DNA from 4 places in the Lelliottia sp. RD5 genome. Region 3 is predicted to be linked to each of the others. Evidence: predicted binding sites of a transcription regulator. Region 3 holds the regulator's gene; each other region holds the start of a gene.
The links. Region 3 encodes CRP, which controls carbon source genes, mostly activating them, when cyclic AMP is high. Its sites were predicted from a motif close to ATGTGANNNNNNTCACAT; they were not measured.
Positions count from the first base shown of each region.

Region 1 (3,124 bases), on a different contig from region 3:
GTGTTAAATCCGATAGCGCTAATCCGGCACGCTCCAGTGCCAGCGGTGTCGACCATGCTGGCCCCAACAGCATATCCTGCCACACGTCGATGGCGGTAAACGCATAGCTGCGCAGATACCCAAGTGGAACCAGACCCAGCTCTTTCGCCCGTGATTCGGTCATCAGGATAACCGCCGCCGCGCCGTCGGTCAGCGGGGTGCTGTTTGCCGCCGTGACGGTGCCATGTTTACGATCGAATGCCGGACGTAATTTTGCATAATCCGCCAGCGTTGAGGTGCCGCGAATATTATTATCTTCGGTGAGCGGTTCGCGAAATGGCGGGATATACGCCGTCATCACTTCGTCCCTGAGCTTGCCTTCTGACCAGGCCTGCGCAGCGCGCTGATGTGAACGATGCGCCAGGGCATCTTGCTGTTCGCGCGTGATACCGTACGTTTTTGCCATTTGCTCGGCGGTGTCGCCCATGCGCAGGCCCGTCGAATATTCCGCGACGGCAGGAGGAACAGGTGCGAGATCGCGTAAACGTAGTTGAGAGAAAAGTTTGAGGCGTTGCCCCATTGTGCGCGCTTTATTGACGTCCACCAGCACACGCGCCAGTTTCTTGCTGACGCCAATAGGCAAAACGGAAGAAGAGTCGGCGCCACCCGCAATACCGGCGCGAATGGTTCCCGTCATTAGACTTTCAGCGACGTTTGCCACCGCCTGAAAGCTGGTCGCACACGCGCGGCTGACGCTATACGCGTCGGTATGCACATTCATACCGGTGCCCAGCACAATTTCACGAGCGATATTCGGTGCTTCAGGCATCTGAACAACCTGGCCAAAAACCAGTTGCTCAATGACGTCAGGGGATATTTCGCTGCGAGCCAGCATCTCCCCCACCACCATTTTGCCCAAATCGACAGCCGGTATTCCATGAAATGCCGTCGCCTGGCGTGCAAATGGCGTACGCAATCCGCTGACAATGGCGATGCGATCGCCCTGGCGGGTGATAAGCGGTAATGCCTGACTCATAACACTCCCCTGTTAATGACAAAACGCATAAAGTGGTCTGACCTGATAACAGTCTTAACCATTTTTTTACATTCAGCCAATCAGGGAAACGAAAAAATGCGAGCTAAAACACAGAGAAGAAAAAGAAAACGCCCCTGAAGAACAGAGGCGTAAAAGACGGGATTAACGTAAGCCGAGCTGGAAAATCAATGTTTCTGCTTCGCAAGCAAAAATGAAATCGATATCCAGTTTCACACCACCTTCAACTTCGGTGAGCGTGGATTTGATTTCGCAAGGATCGGACTCCACGTCGCGAGCGCGCTTAGTCAATGCACTCAGCGTTTCTTCGGCGTCCGCACGTTTGCTAAACACGCGGCTGTAAGACGCGGTGCAATCCGTATTGTCCATGATGGTACCGACATCCATACAGCAGCAAACCGGGGTTTCATCAGCACTGCATTTACTCATAGCTCAAGTTCCTCTGGATTCGCGCACGGCGCGAGATAAACACGTTGTCGATATTTTACGCCCGAGCCGGTGGTCTCTCCAGTCGTTAATGGCGCAAAAGGCGATAAGTGAGCGATATCACACTAAAAAATGATCTAACGCAAAAATCACCCTTTTCAATGAGTGCGACGGGTCGCATTTTTGCCACGCAGATCCCGTTTCGATAAACATCTTTGAAAAACTTAATAAACAAACTTGCAACATTCCATCTGGTCAGACCTATACTCTCGCCACTGGTCTGATTTCTAAGTGTTACCACAGACCCTACACTCCGCGCTCCTGTTACTACGTGTAACAATTATTGAATAAAAAAAACTCAATGAGGTTATGGTCATGAGCCAGAAAACCCTGTTCAAAAAGACTGCGCTGGCAGTCGCAGTGGCAATCGTATCAACGTCCGCCTGGTCAGCGGGCTTCCAGCTCAACGAATTTTCTTCCTCTGGCCTTGGCCGTGCCTATTCTGGGGAAGGCGCAATTGCCGATGATGCAGGCAACGTGAGCCGTAACCCGGCGCTGATCACGATGTTTGATCGCCCAACCTTCTCTATAGGTGCGGTTTATATCGATCCTGATGTAAACGTCACTGGAAAATCTAGCCTGACAGGGCAAAGCGCGAATCAGGACAATATTGCTCCGGTAGCCTGGGTGCCTAACATGCACTTCGTGATGCCCATTAACGATCAGTTTGGCTGGGGTGCATCGGTCACGTCAAACTATGGTCTGGCAACCGAATTCAATGACAGCTATGGCGCAGGTATTTACGGCGGCAAAACCGATCTGACGACGATGAACCTGAACCTGAGCGGTGCATATCGTCTGGACAGTAACTGGAGCTTCGGCCTTGGCTTTGATGCCGTTTATGCCAAAGCGAAAATCGAACGCTACGCGGGCGATTTGGGTCCATTACTGGCTTCCCAACTCCCTCCTCCGTACAGGGATGGTATTAGCTCACCGAGCGACCAAATTGCATACCTGAAGGGTGACGAGTGGGGCTTTGGCTGGAATGCCGGCATTCTGTATGAGCTGGATAAAAACAACCGCTGGGGTCTGACTTACCGTTCAGAAGTTAAAATCGACTTCGAAGGCGACTATAAGAGCTCCATTAACCCGGCGCTTAACAGTATTTTCGCCAACATGGGGATGACTTCCCTGCCAACCGGTACCGGCGGAAGAACACAGAACGGTGCGCTTACTCTGAATCTGCCTGAAATGTGGGAAGTGTCCGGTTATAACCGCGTCGCGCCACAGTGGGCCGTTCACTATAGCCTGACTTACACCAGCTGGAGCCAGTTCCAGGAACTGAAAGCGACGGGCGACAACGGCCAGACGCTGTTCCAGAAAGACGAAAACTTCAAAGATGCTTATCGTATCGCGCTGGGTACAACCTACTACTACGATAAGAACTGGACCTTCCGTACGGGTATCGCGTTCGATGACAGCCCGGTGCCGGCCGACAAACGTTCTATCTCAATTCCGGATCAGGACCGCTTCTGGCTGAGCGCAGGTATGACTTATGCCTTCAACGACGATGCTTCTGTTGATGTGGGTGCATCCTACATGCATGGTCAGAACGTCAGCTTCACCGAGGGTGAAGGTGTGTCTGCGTACGAATTCAAATCTGCA
Region 1 covers NZ_JBVYHQ010000003.1:178,234-181,357, reverse strand. Annotated here, with positions in the region: gene fadI (acetyl-CoA C-acyltransferase FadI) at 1-1,015, opposite strand, end outside; gene AC0LWE_RS11835 (YfcZ/YiiS family protein) at 1,178-1,462, opposite strand; gene fadL (long-chain fatty acid transporter FadL) at 1,835-3,124, shown strand, end outside.
Region 1: AC0LWE_RS11835 (YfcZ/YiiS family protein) is a predicted target of CRP. The motif match lies at 1,568-1,585, and genes of this name have one in related genera.

Region 2 (3,124 bases), on a different contig from region 3:
TGTGGACATTAATTGTATAAAAGTCCATTAAAACAGTGGGTTGAGACAATAAAAAAGGCGACCGAAGTCGCCTTTTTGGATCAGATTCTCATCTCAACTTATTTGGAGATGTGAGCGATCAGGTCCAGTACTTTGTTAGAGTAACCTGTTTCGTTGTCGTACCAGGAAACCAGTTTCACAAAGTTGTCGTTCAGTGCGATACCTGCTTTAGCATCGAACACGGAAGTGCAAACTTCGCCGTTGAAATCGGTAGATACAACGTCGTCTTCGGTGTAACCCAGAACGCCTTTCATTGGGCCTTCAGCAGCCGCTTTGATTGCTTTCTTGATTTCTTCGTAAGACGCTGCTTTTTCCAGACGAACGGTCAGGTCAACAACAGACACGTTTGGAGTTGGAACGCGGAATGCCATACCCGTGATTTTACCGTTCAGCTCTGGCAGTACAACGCCTACAGCTTTAGCAGCACCGGTAGAAGAAGGGATGATGTTCTGAGCTGCGCCGCGGCCGCCGCGCCAGTCTTTGTGAGACGGGCCATCAACAGTTTTCTGAGTAGCGGTAGTTGCGTGAACAGTGGTCATCAGGCCTTCAACGATACCGAAGTTGTCGTTGATAACTTTAGCCAGTGGAGCCAGGCAGTTGGTGGTGCAAGATGCGTTAGAAACGATATCCTGGCCAGCATACTTCTCGAAGTTTGCGCCTTTAACGAACATCGGGGTGTTGTCTTTGGAAGGACCAGTCAGAACAACTTTCTTCGCACCCGCAGTGATGTGTTTACGCGCCGTTTCGTCGGTCAGGAACAGACCCGTTGCTTCAGCAACAACGTCAACGTTAACTTCGTTCCACTTCAGGTTAGCCGGGTCACGTTCTGCGGTAACACGGATAGTTTTGCCGTTAACAACCAGGTGGCCGTCTTTGACTTCTACAGTGCCGTTAAAACGACCGTGAGTTGAGTCGTATTTCAGCATGTAAGCCATGTATTCAGCGTCTAACAGGTCGTTGATTGCAACGATCTCGATGTCAGAACGTTCCTGAGCAGCACGGAAAACAATACGGCCGATACGGCCAAAACCGTTGATACCTACTTTGATAGTCATATATTCCACCAGCTATTTGTTAGTGAATAAAAGGTTGCCTGTAAAATTACAAAAACCTTACGCAGCGTCAAGCGGAATCGTGTCAATCATTGCGACAAATCAATCCTGTGCATAACCTTTGTGCGACTGACCGCCTCACTTTCCTTTTGAGCTAGCAACCACATGGGGGCTGCGCGCGGGATTTTAAAGGGCCATCAGGATAAATATGTGAGAAAGATCACAATTGGCTGACTGCTGAACCGCAACGCATAAGTTTAGAACAAAAGTTCACACTTCAGTGTTAATGTTTTGTTAGAATTCTCGGTAAAACGTGTCTGTTTCAACAGCGAGATATGAGCAATGTCGAATCAACATAACCCTGATGAACTGAAAAAAAATCTGACTGAAATGCAGTTCTACGTGACGCAGAATCACGGGACCGAACCCCCATTTACCGGGCGTTTACTGCACAATAAGCGGGATGGCGTGTATCACTGTCTGGTGTGCGATGCCCCGCTGTTTAACTCACAAACAAAATACGATTCTGGCTGCGGATGGCCAAGCTTTTACGAGCCGGTGAGTGACGAAGCCATCCGTTACCTTACCGACTCCAGCCATGGTATGCAGCGCACCGAAATCCGCTGTGGGAACTGTGATGCGCACCTCGGGCATGTGTTCCCGGATGGCCCGCAGCCAACGGGCGAGCGTTTTTGCGTCAATTCGGCTTCGATGAGCTTCTCAGACGATGAAAATGGCGACCAGACCAAAGGCTGAAGAAACGATTCAGCAAATTATTCCTTCAGAGCGGATTTTTCATGAATATCGATGACATGATCAACAGTATGACGCCAGAGGTTTATCAGCGTCTGGTGACGGCAGTTGAATTAGGAAAATGGCCGGACGGCGTGGCGCTGACGGCAGAGCAAAAAGAGAACAGTTTGCAACTGGTGATGTTATGGCAGGCGCGCAACAACAATGACGCTCAGCACATGACGATTGACACGCAGGGTCAGATGGTGATGAAAAGCAAGCGCGAGCTGAAAGAAGATTTTGGCATTACGCCAAAACCGATTGCGACCTTTAAATCCTGATCCCTCGCGCGACTCAGCCTATATGGCAATCCCTCCCTCCTGAATGGTTTTCGACACATGACGGGAGGGAGAGATATTCAGGGTTATTTCTTGTCAATCATCGCTTTTAGATTGGCAAACGGATTGTATTTCGCTTCACCCACGTCCTTCTGCGCATCTTCTCCTGCCACAACCGTTGAACCGTACAGATCCACTTCGGTGTATTTCGAATGCTCATGATCGTGGCAGTACAGGCACAACATCTCCCAGTTGCTGCCATCTTCCGGGTTATTGCTGTGATCGTGATCGATATGATGCACGGTCAACTCGCGCAAATTCGAATAGACGAATTCACGTGAACAGCGCCCGCAGACCCATGGAAAGAGTTTTAGCGCCTTTTCCCGATAACCGACTTCCAGCCGGGCATAATTTTTTGGGATAAAAGCCATACGACGTACCTCATAGAAAAATGAAACAGCGATCTCGTATTACGACACCGCGGATTAAACGTTAAGCCTGGGTCTCTTGCCAGTCCGCCAGCGTATAGAGCGTCGCGCCAGCTGTGGACATCTCCATAAACGCCAGCGCGCTATCCTGCGCGTTAAGGTTCACGCCCCGACAGCCATCGGTAATAACGTTGACCCGATAACCGAGCTTTAGCGCATCCAGCACGGTGTATTTTACACAGTAATCCGTCGCCAGCCCCATCACAATCAGCTCGCCTACCTCATGATGACGCAGCCATTCATCCAGCGCAGTTTGCTGGCGATGTTCGTTATCAAAAAAGGCGCTGTAGCTGTCGATTAAGGGATTTTCGCCTTTATGAAACACCGCATCAATGGCGTGCTGATTGAGCAGCGGATGCAGCTGTGCGCCTTCCGTTTGCTGAACGCAATGATCCGGCCAGAGCGTTTGCGCCAGCCCGTCGAGTTCGCCTTGAGAAAACGGTTCCGCGTTATGCTGACTGGCAAAGCTGCCGTG
Region 2 covers NZ_JBVYHQ010000001.1:926,231-929,354, reverse strand. Annotated here, with positions in the region: gene gapA (glyceraldehyde-3-phosphate dehydrogenase) at 99-1,094, opposite strand; gene msrB (peptide-methionine (R)-S-oxide reductase MsrB) at 1,434-1,847, shown strand; gene AC0LWE_RS04665 (YeaC family protein) at 1,889-2,164, shown strand; gene yajD (HNH nuclease YajD) at 2,248-2,592, opposite strand; gene pncA (bifunctional nicotinamidase/pyrazinamidase) at 2,654-3,124, opposite strand, start outside.
Region 2: msrB (peptide-methionine (R)-S-oxide reductase MsrB) is a predicted target of CRP. The motif match lies at 1,300-1,317, and genes of this name have one in related genera.

Region 3 (3,124 bases):
CGTAATCTGGACGATATTGATTATCCGTGGCTGCTGGCGATGCTGCAGGGCTCGTTTATTTCGCACATTAATACGCTGGTGGTGCCGGGCGGGAAGATGGGACTGGCGATGGAGCTGATCATGATGCCGCTGGTACAACGGCTGATGGAAGGCAAAAAGATCGAATGATCCTTTTCCCTCTCCTTGTGGGAGAGGGTCTGAATCTCGTCAACGCTTACGCGTCGATCACCTCGTAGGAGTGAGTGATTTTCACCGCTTTCTCCAGCATCAACGCCACCGAGCAGTACTTCTCCGCAGAAAGATCCACCGCACGGGAAACCGCGGCATCTTTCAACGCTTTGCCAGTCACAATGAAGTGCAGATTGATATGCGTAAACAGACGCGGTGCTTCTTCGCGACGCTCAGATGTCAGCTTCACTTCACAATCGGTGACGTCATGACGCCCTTTTTGCAGAATCGAGACGACGTCAATGGCGCTGCATCCGCCCGCCGCCATCAGCACCACTTCCATCGGGCTTGGCGCTTTATCGCCGGAGTTACCATCCATCAAAATCTGGTGTCCTGAAGCGGATTCGCCGAGGAACGTTAAACCTTCAACCCATTTCACACGCGCTTGCATTTTATTCACTCCGACGTTGCATTTTTCCGGACAGATTACCCGCGCGTTACAATTCTCGCAACGGAAGACGACCTGCGTCATGCTGAAGCGAGACACCAGGAGACACGCGGCAAAAGCTATGCTAAAACACTCTGGATGCTACAGTAATACATTGACGTTACACATGTATGCAGAGGACATCAAACATTACAGGCTGCAAACACTTATGACAGCCTAGTTCCCAGGTACGGGGAAGAATTCGATTGCAACCCCAGAGTCAGGATGCGATTTATGACTCTGGTGACAGCTTATAACAGAGGATAACAGCGCATGGTGCTTGGCAAACCGCAAACAGACCCGACTCTCGAATGGTTCTTGTCTCATTGCCATATTCATAAGTACCCATCGAAGAGCACGCTGATTCACCAGGGTGAAAAAGCGGAAACGTTGTATTACATCGTCAAAGGCTCGGTGGCAGTGCTTATTAAAGATGAAGAAGGAAAAGAGATGATCCTTTCTTATCTGAACCAGGGCGATTTCATCGGCGAACTGGGCCTGTTTGAAGAAGGCCAGGAACGTAGCGCCTGGGTACGTGCAAAATCAGCCTGTGAAGTGGCTGAAATCTCCTACAAAAAATTCCGTCAGTTGATTCAGGTTAACCCGGATATTCTGTTGCGCCTGTCTTCGCAGATGGCTCGCCGTCTGCAAATCACCTCCGAGAAAGTGGGTAACCTCGCCTTCCTGGATGTAACGGGTCGCATCGCGCAAACGCTGTTGAACCTGGCGAAACAGCCTGACGCTATGACCCACCCTGACGGCATGCAAATTAAAATTACCCGTCAGGAAATTGGTCAGATCGTGGGTTGCTCCCGTGAAACCGTTGGCCGTATCCTGAAAATGCTGGAAGATCAGAACCTGATCTCCGCCCACGGTAAAACCATCGTGGTTTACGGAACGCGTTAATTCCGGTCGAACGGCGTGCCATCGCAAGGTGTCACGCCGTTTTTGTCTCTGGCATCTATGTGGCGCAGGCTGATCTATCACCCGGAAGTTAACTACGCACTTCGGCAAACGCTGGTGTTATGTCTCCCCGTGGCCGTCGGTTTGATTCTGGGTCATCTGCAACACGGTCTGCTTTTTTCCCTCGTTCCTGCCTGCTGTAATATTGCCGGTCTCGATACCCCGCATAAACGCTTTTTCAAGCGCCTGATTATTGGCGGCTCGCTGTTTGCCGGATGCAGTCTCGCGGTACAGCTATTACTGGCGCGCGATATCCCCCTGCCGTTGATTTTGACCGTACTGGCACTCACGCTCGGCGTGACGGCGGAAATCAGTTCTCTGCATGCCCGCTTGCTTCCCGCCTCACTGATTGCATCGATCTTTACGCTCAGCCTCGCCGGGAATATGCCCGTCTGGGAACCGCTGCTGATCTACGCGTTTGGCACGCTGTGGTACGGATTATTCAACTGGTTCTGGTTCTGGATGTGGCGCGAGCAGCCGTTGCGCGAATCCTTAAGCCTGCTCTACGTTCAGCTCGCTGATTACTGCGAAGCAAAATACACCCTGCTGACGCAGCATACCGATCCGGAAAAGGCGCTGCCGCCGTTACTGACGCGTCAGCAAAAAGTGGTCGATTTAATCAGCCAGTGTTATCAGCAGCTACACATGCTGGCGGCCAATAAAAACCATGAATACAAACGGCTGCTGCGCACGTTTCAGGTAGGGCTGGATTTACAGGAACATATTTCCGTCAGCCTGCATCATCCACAGGAAGTGCAAAAGCTGGTGGAGCGCAGTCACGCCGAAGCGGTGATCCGCTGGAATGCCCAGACGGTCGCGGCGCGACTGCGCGTGCTGGCTGACGATATTCTCTATCACCGCTACCCCACGCGCTTTACCATGGATAAACAGTTGGGCGCGCTGGAGAAAATTGCCCGTCAGCATCCCGATAATCCGGTCGGACAGTTCTGCGCCTGGCACTTCAGCCGTATCGCACGCGTGCTGCGCACCCAGCGTCCGCTCTATTCCCGTGATCTGATGGCGGATAAGCAGAAACGTTTGCCGCTGCTGCCGGCGCTCAAAAGCTATCTGTCATTTAAATCCCCTGCTTTGCGTAATGCGGCGCGCATTAGCGTGATGCTCAGTATCGCCAGCCTGATGGGCGTGGCGCTGCATTTACCCAAGCCCTACTGGATTTTAATGACCGTGCTGTTCGTGACGCAGAACGGCTATGGCGCGACGCGGGTGCGGATCCTGCACCGGGCGGGCGGAACCCTTGCCGGTCTGGTGATTGCGGGCGTCACGCTGCACTTCCACGTCCCGGACGGTTACACCCTGGCGGGCATGCTGCTTATCACGCTGGTCAGCTATCTGTTTATCCGTAAAAACTACGGCTGGGCGATGGTCGGCTTTACGGTCACCGCGGTGTATACCCTGCAACTGCTTACCCTGAATGGCGAACAGTTTATTGTCGCCCGACTGGTGGATACGCTGATTGGCTGTCTGATTGCGTTTGGCGGTATGGTC
Region 3 covers NZ_JBVYHQ010000012.1:22,341-25,464, forward strand. Annotated here, with positions in the region: gene AC0LWE_RS21615 (phosphoribulokinase) at 1-168, shown strand, start outside; gene AC0LWE_RS21620 (OsmC family protein) at 215-619, opposite strand; gene crp (cAMP-activated global transcriptional regulator CRP) at 929-1,561, shown strand; gene AC0LWE_RS21630 (YccS/YhfK family putative transporter) at 1,619-3,124, shown strand, end outside.

Region 4 (3,124 bases), on a different contig from region 3:
TGCGTCGTAGGTGGCGTATCGTTCAGCGGCGGTGTGGGTACGGTAGTGGGCGTGGTCACCGGTGTTATCATCTTCACCGTAATCAACTACGGCCTGACGTATATCGGCGTGAACCCTTACTGGCAGTACATCATCAAGGGCGCGATCATCATCTTCGCCGTCGCCCTGGATTCACTGAAATACGCACGTAAAAAGTAATAGTCGTAGCCAAAAAAAGCCCGCTGAGATGCGGGCTTTTTTGTTTTCTTATTTTTTGTCTTTTATCTGTAGATCCAGAAGTTGCTCGGGTGTGACTGCCGGATAATCCTGCGCACCTTCGGGCACTTCGTGCAGCTCCGGAATAGGAACCAGCGGACCTAAAAAGCGTGGTTCACGTTTGAAGAGATACAGGTCGGCGAGCGCGCCAAAGCGAGCGCCAAACTCACGAACGCGGACGCTGAGCATATCTTTTGGCGACGGTACGGCGTAGCACTGGGCCTGAATGCCCATATGGAGCGCAATAAAGAGCGCGCGCTCGCAGTGGAAACGCTGCGTGATGATAATGAAATCGTTGGTATCAAATACTTTGCGGGTACGCACAATAGAATCCAGCGTACGGAAACCGGCGTAATCCAGAACGATATCCGCGGGATCGACACCTGCGGCAATCAAATCTTTGCGCATGGTCATCGGCTCGTTATAGCTTTGCTGCGCATTATCGCCGCTTAACAGCAGGTAATTCACTTTGCCGCTGTTGTAGGCATTTAACGCGCCCTGAATGCGGTAGCGGTAATATTGATTGATAACGCCCGTACGATAATATTTTGCCGTCCCCAGCACCACGCCAACCTGTCGATAAGGCAGATCCTGTAAATCGTCAAAAATATAGGGGGCGGTTTTCCAGCTCATCCAGCGGTCGAGGCCGAGCGCAGCCAACAGCAGTATGCCGACCAGGACAGACAGGCTGTAAAACACACGCTTTAACATGAAGATGACTCGTCCGTGGGTGAAATTTCACTCAGGCTACTTTACCCGCCTGGGAAGCGCAAGAAACTGCGATTTGATTGAGGGGAATTTCATCAGTTTTGCGGGCATTTCTGCCCGCAAAGAAAGATTACGCCAAGAGCGTGCGGTCGATATGAGAACAGCCCAGTGCTTTCAGGGTGGCCGCGGTGGCATCCCACTGAATCAGCGGCGCGTCGGCTTTTTCGGCGAGGATCGCGCGCTGAATTTCCGGGTAATCATAGCCGTTCAGGCTCAGCAAATTCAGGGCACCTTGCAGTGGTGGCAGGGTTGGGTTGAATGCGGCGTTCTCGGCATAACTGCCAGAGAAAATACGACCATCACGGCACTCCAGCGCAACACCACTCGGTGACTGGCTGTACGGCGCGTGACTTTTGTTGGCGGCGGCAATGGCAGACTGCGCCAGGTCATCGCCCGTTAACGCATAGCCGTGGTTCTGTTCATCCATCAGCAGCGTTTTGATGTCGAGGTCTTTCGGACCAAAAGCATCCGGCAGGTAATCTCCGAGCGTATGTGGCTCACGACCCGGCAGGTTGATGCGCAGTTCCAGACCGCTGTTCAGCTCATTCATAAACTGGCGACAGTGACCGCAAGGGGTGTAGTTAACGGTGATGGCTTTCAGGGCATGTTCCCCGCGCAGCCAGGCGTGACTGATCGCGCTCTGCTCTGCGTGGACAGTTTGTTGCATCGTCGCACCCAGGAACTCCATGTTCCCGCCGAAATACCATGTGCCACTCACGCCGCGCGCGATGGCACCAACGTTGAAGTGGGAAAGGTCGGCTCTTGCGCAGGCAGCGGCCAGCGGGAGCAGTGCGAAAGCCAGCGCGTCTTCGTCGAGTCCCGTAGCCTGTTTAAGCATCGTGACCTGCTCAGCCGTCAGCAAGGCGGGGAAGTGCTCATCCGCCAGAACCGGAGCCAGGGCTGATTGCAAATTCTCGGCGAGCTGGGCGAAAGCAGATTGAAAACGTGGGTGCATGGCAATGCCTCATAAAGGTTAATGGATCGGTAGTTTACGGAGCCACTACCGCTTTATATGTGATCCAGTTCTCATTATGTATGCAACTTATGAAATCAAAATGAAAATTGCGCGACGCATCGCAAATTTTAGCCCACCACAGCCAGAATGATCGGGAATAAGAACGGCGCAATGAGCGACGTCATGATCCCACAGATCACCAGGGCCAACGAGCTAAACGCGCCTTCCTGATAATCCAGTTCCGCGCAACGCGCAGTGCCGAGCGCATGCGATGCGGTTCCCATTGCCAGCCCACGTGCCGCTTTGGTTCGAATGCGCATCACATTCAGCAGCGAGTGACCGAATACGGCACCCAAAATACCGACAAAAATCACACACATCGCGCTAATCGCGGGAATGCCACCAATGCTGCCACCCACGGCCATCGCAATCGGTGTGGTCACGGATTTCGGTAATATTGAGGCGGCGATTTGCGGCGAAGCGCCCATCAGCAGGGCAACAGATGTCCCTGTCACCATCGCGACGACGCTGCCAATCAGGCAGATCGTGATGATGGATTTCCAGCGAGCCCGGATCTGGTGAAGCTGCTCGTAGAGTGGAAACGCCAGGGCAACGACCGCAGGCTGCAACAGATCGTTCAAAATTTTGCTGCCCGCAAAGTAGCGCTCGTAAGGAATGTGGGCGATCAGCAGGAAGGGAATAATCACCACCATGGCTACCAGCAGCGGATTGAGCAGCGGCATTTTAAAACGGGCAGCCAGTTTCCGTGCAGCGAAGAAAACCACCAGCGTTAACGGCAGTGACCACCAGATATTGGCCATCATTTTTGGTTTCCTTTTTGCCCTACCACTTTACGTTCGCCATGCACCAGATGCGAACTCCAGCTCACCACAAGGAACACCACCAGCGTGCTGATGGCGCATGAGACAACAATCGGACCAAACTGGGCTTTCAGCACATCGTAATATTGCATCACCCCCACGCCGATCGGCACGAACAGCAGCGCCATATAACGAATCAGCACGAAGCATCCAGGGTTGACCCACTTTGGCGGCAAAATTTGTAGCGCCAGTAGCAAAAACATAATCAGCATGCCGATTATGCTGCCCGGAATGGTGATAGGCAGTAGAGACGCGACGAAAATGC
Region 4 covers NZ_JBVYHQ010000003.1:333,296-336,419, forward strand. Annotated here, with positions in the region: gene mglC (galactose/methyl galactoside ABC transporter permease MglC) at 1-198, shown strand, start outside; gene sanA (outer membrane permeability protein SanA) at 247-966, opposite strand; gene cdd (cytidine deaminase) at 1,094-1,978, opposite strand; gene AC0LWE_RS12525 (CidB/LrgB family autolysis modulator) at 2,107-2,802, opposite strand; gene AC0LWE_RS12530 (CidA/LrgA family protein) at 2,799-3,124, opposite strand, start outside.
Region 4: cdd (cytidine deaminase) is a predicted target of CRP. The motif match lies at 2,036-2,053, and genes of this name have one in related genera.